DNA from 2 places in the Frigoribacterium sp. AC394 genome. Region 2 is predicted to be linked to the other one. Evidence: predicted binding sites of a transcription regulator. Region 2 holds the regulator's gene; the other holds the start of a gene.

Region 1 (2,393 bases), 2.6 Mb from region 2:
GGCGCATGCCCGACACCCGTAGACCGGCACCGGCCGGAGTCGAGCCGCTGCTGCACCGCGCCGCCCGCATCGAGAACTCGGTCCACCGGTTCCGCGAGAAGCGCGCCCGCAAGCGGGGCCTCCTCCCGACAGTCGTCCCCTACACGGGCTACGGCTCGCCCGGCTGGGCCCGCGTGCTGTCTCGGGTGCTGCTGACCCGCAAGGGCACCCTCGAGGGGATCGACCGGGCGAACGTGCGCGGTTGGCGCAGCTTCACCAGCGTGCCGGTCGAGAAGGCCAGGGTCGACGTCGTGCTCGGAGGGCGCACGCACCACCTGACGACCGACCGCGGCGGCGTGCTCGACGTGCGGGTCGAGGTCGACCTCGAACCCGGCTGGCACGTCGCCACCGTCAGCTGCGAGGGCTCGCTGCCCGTCGACGCCCCGGTCTACGTGATCGACCCCGACGTGCGGTTCGGCGTCGTGTCGGACATCGACGACACGGTCATGGTGACATCGCTGCCCCGGCCCTTCCTGGCCGCCTGGAACACGTTCGTCCTGAACGAGCACGCCAGACGCCCCGTGCCCGGCATGTCGGTGCTCTACGAGCGACTGCAGCGCACGGCCGGCGGCTGCCCGGTGATCTACCTCTCGACCGGCGCCTGGAACGTCGCCCCCACCCTCTCGCGGTTCCTCTCGCGCAACCTCTACCCGAGCGGTCCACTGCTGCTGACCGACTGGGGCCCGACGCACGACCGCTTCTTCCGCAGCGGTCGCGAGCACAAGCACGCGTCGCTCGACCGGCTGGCGAAGGAGTTCCCGCACATGCGCTGGCTGCTGGTGGGCGACGACGGCCAGCACGACGAAGAGCTCTACGGGCGGTTCCTGCACGAGCACCCCGACTCGGTCGCCGCCGTGGCGATCCGCCAGCTGTCGCCCAGCGAGGCCGTCCTCGCAGGTGGCCGGTCGACGCGCTCCGAGCACGCCCAGGGCAGCGACACCCCCTGGGTGTCCGCACCCGACGGCGCGGGCCTCTGGGATCAGCTCGCCGACGCCGGCGTCGTCGAATGAGGGCGTAGCAGCCTCTCGATCCTCCCTCTCGCGGGTCGGATGTCGGCGGCCGACCGTACACTTCGTTCGAACACACATTCGAACGACGACGAGCGGGGCGAGACGGCATGAAGGTCGACGAGAAGGTACCGGTCGAGACGACCGACGACGGGGCGCCGCTGCGGTTCGTGTGGCGGGGCGTCGTGTACGGCGTGGTCAGCCCGCCCGAGCGGTGGATCACCCGCCGAGAGTGGTGGCGGTCGGCGGCCCGGGCGCCTCGGGGCGGGGCGGTCGATCTGCTCGAGCTGCCGGTCTGGCGGGTCGACGCCCTGCCGCTGACCGACGGCGCCCATCGGATCGACGGCACCTTCGACCTCGCCCTCGACCCCGCGCTGGGCTCATGGCTGCTGCTCGGCGTCTTCGACGACCACGTCGAACAGCAGCTGTTCGCCTGATCCGCCGGCACCAGGAATGCCGTCAGTCGGGAATGAACGACGCACCCCGCTCGTTCCGACCTCGGCGACTCGAGCGCCGTGGCAGACCACGGAGACCGTCGTCGCCACGACCAGGAGGACGACGTGCAGGTGATCCGGTGGCTCTTCGACGCTCAGCTCGTGCTGGGCGATCAGACCATCCTCTGGCGAGAGATCGTCGGCAATGTCTTCGGTCTGCTCAGCGCCCTCGGCGGCATGCGCCGGAAGGTCTGGGCCTGGCCGATCGGCATCGTCGGCAACGCCCTGCTCTTCACGGTGTTCCTCGGCGCGGTCTTCGACACGCCGAACCCGGTCAATCTGCTCGGCCAGGCCGGGCGTCAGGTGATGTTCATCCTGGTCTCGATCTACGGGTGGCGCCGCTGGCGGCAGAGCGAGACCGGGGCCGGCGCGGCGGTCGAGCCGCGGTGGGCCGGCTGGCGCAACCGCGTCCTGCTCGTCGTGGCGCTCTTCGGCGGCACGGCCGTGCTCACCCCGATCTTCAGCGCGCTGGGCTCGTACGAGCCCGTCTGGGCCGACGCCTGGATCTTCATGGGCTCACTGCTGGCGACGTACGGCATGGCCAAGGGCTGGGTCGAGTTCTGGCTGATCTGGGTCGCCGTCGACCTCGTGGGCACACCGCTGCTGTTCAGCGCCGGCTACTACGCCTCGGCGTTCATGTACGTCTTCTACGGTGCGTTCACCCTGATGGGCTTCGTCGTCTGGGCGCGCTCCCGCCGGCAGAAGCCCCTGGTCGAGACACGCTGGCCCGACCCCACCCTCCAGCGGGGTCGCTGACAGGGCTGCTTGGATGGCCGCATGCCCCTGCCCATCGAGAACTACGCCCTGATCGGTGATCTGCACACAGGATGCCTCGTCGGCACCGACGGCAGCA
Region 2 (2,393 bases):
GCTGACAGCGGTCGCGCCCCCTGGAAGTCTCTGGAGACGGAGCCCCGATGGGCGGCCTGTCAGTCGGAGTACTGAGCGGGGACGGCGAGCGACTGCCCTGCCGCGACCTCGGTGCTGCTGAGGTTGTTCAACTGCACGATGTCGCTGATGACGTCGCGAGGGTCTTTGGTGGGTGCGATCTCGGACGCGACCTGCCACAGGGTGTCTCCCCCGTCGACCGTGACGTAGTCGAACGACGCGGCACCGGCGGTGTCCGACGCGATCGCACCGGGCCCGGCGAGGAGCACGCCGCCGACGACACCGGCGACGAGCAGGCCGACGGCGGTGCTGACGACACGACGCCCCCGGCGGGTGATGCGCAGCCGGACGCGCGGGGGCGAAGAGAAGGAGGCGACGGCGTCGTCGGTGGAAATGGGAGTGGTAGTGGTGGTCGTGATGGCGCTCATGAGGTGGTCCTTTCACCGCTAGAGGAGACGTCCGTGTTCGTGCCCGGCGATCGGCCGGGAACACCGGGCACGAAGACGTGTTCCGAACATATCTTCGATCAAGGTCGATTTCAACCCCGATGTTCGATTTCTCTGGCGTGGATCGACGACACACTCGAACATGTGTTTCGCCGAAGACGCCGCATCGGATACGGTTTCGATCGGTGGTCCGAGTAGAACAGCGACCACCGACATCCACGGCAGGAGACACATGAGCGACGCGCAGCGCACCCGGTCGACCGAGACGGGCTCGGTCACGCGCAAGGAGCTGACGGCCAAGCAGACGTCGATCCTGACGGCCATCCAGCAGAGCATCGGACAGCGCGGCTACCCGCCGAGCATGCGTGAGATCGGCGACGCCGTCGGCCTGAAGTCGCTGTCGAGCGTGACCCACCAGCTGAACCAGCTCGAGCTCGCCGGTCGCATCCGACGCGATCCGAACCGGCCCCGCGCCCTCGAGGTCCTCTCGACCGAGGCGCCCGCCCTCGCACCCGTGACGAGCATCCTGACGACGAGCGACGACGGCGACACGGCGCACGTTCCGATGGTGGGGCGCATCGCCGCCGGCATCCCGATCACGGCCGAGCAGCAGGTCGAAGACGTGATGCCCCTCCCCCGCCAGCTCGTCGGCAAGGGCGACCTCTTCATGCTGCGGGTCGTCGGCGACTCCATGATCGACGCCGCCATCTGCGACGGCGACTGGGTCGTCGTCCGGCAGCAGAACTCGGCGGAGAACGGCGACATCGTGGCCGCCATGCTCGACGACGAGGCGACGGTCAAGGTCTTCCGTCAGCGCGACGGCCACACCTGGCTGCTCCCCCGCAACAGCGCGTTCGAGCCGATCGTCGGCGACCATGCTCAGATCGTCGGGAAGGTCGTCGCCGTGCTCCGGTCGGTGTGACCCCGACTCGACGAACGACGAAGCCCCCCGCCACTCGGCGGGGGGCTTCGTCGTGGTCGACTCGGTCCACTCAGCTCGAGACGGCCTCGCGGTCGACGAACGGGGACAACCAGGCCACGTCGCTCGGGTAGACCCGGGCGTGCACGCGCGTGCCGGCCTCCTCGTACTCCGTCTCGACGACACGACCGGAGTCGTGGAGGTGAGAGACGACGTCGCCCCGGTCGTACGGCACGAGCAGCTCGAGTTCGACGTCGGGGGTCGGAAGGGTCGAGGCGATGCGCTCGAGGAGCTCGTCGATGCCCTCGCCCGTCCGGGCCGAGACGAAGACCGCGGTGGGGACGAGGCCCTGGAGCACGAGTCGCTGGTCGGGGTCGACCAGGTCGCTCTTGTTGAACACCACGATCTCGGTGATGTCGCCCCCGTCGACCTCGCTGACGACCTCGCGGACCGTCGCGAGCTGCGCCGCCGGGTCGGGATGCGAGCCGTCGACGACGTGGACGATGACGTCCGACGCCGCGACCTCCTCGAGGGTGGAGCGGAAGGCCTCGACCAGCTGATGCGGCAGGTTGCGGACGAAACCCACCGTATCGGCGTAGGTGAACGGCCGACCGTCTGTCGTCGAACTCTTGCGCACCGTCGCGTCGAGGGTCGCGAAGAGGGCGTTCTCGACGAGCACGCCGGCACTCGTCAACCTGTTGAGCAGGCTCGACTTGCCCGCGTTGGTGTAGCCCGCGATGGCCACCGAAGGCACCTCGTTGCGGTCTCGGTTGGCCCGCTTGGCGTCGCGCGCGGGCTTCATCTCCTTGATCTGCCGACGGAGGCGCGCCATGCGCGTGTGGATCCGTCGCCGATCGAGCTCGATCTTGGTCTCTCCGGGGCCGCGGCTGCCCATTCCGGCACCCGCGCCTCCTACCTGGCCACCGGCCTGCCGCGACATCGAGTCGCCCCAGCCGCGCAGTCGGGGCAGCAGGTATTCGAGCTGAGCCAGCTCGACCTGCGCCTTGCCC

Evidence for each region. Region 2 encodes LexA, which represses DNA repair genes until DNA is damaged. Its sites were predicted from a motif close to TCGAACANNTGTTCGA; they were not measured.
Region 1: a site for LexA is predicted at 1,116-1,131, ahead of ACZZY9_RS02520 (DUF6504 family protein). Genes of this name have one in related genera too.

The regions. Positions count from the first base shown of each region.
Region 1 covers NZ_OZ409834.1:552,939-555,331, forward strand. Annotated here, with positions in the region: gene ACZZY9_RS02515 (App1 family protein) at 6-1,049, shown strand; gene ACZZY9_RS02520 (DUF6504 family protein) at 1,157-1,483, shown strand; gene pnuC (nicotinamide riboside transporter PnuC) at 1,607-2,296, shown strand; gene ACZZY9_RS02530 (glycoside hydrolase family 15 protein) at 2,318-2,393, shown strand, end outside.
Region 2 covers NZ_OZ409834.1:3,108,315-3,110,707, reverse strand. Annotated here, with positions in the region: gene ACZZY9_RS14515 (LysM peptidoglycan-binding domain-containing protein) at 60-446, opposite strand; gene lexA (transcriptional repressor LexA) at 697-1,386, shown strand; gene hflX (GTPase HflX) at 1,457-2,393, opposite strand, start outside.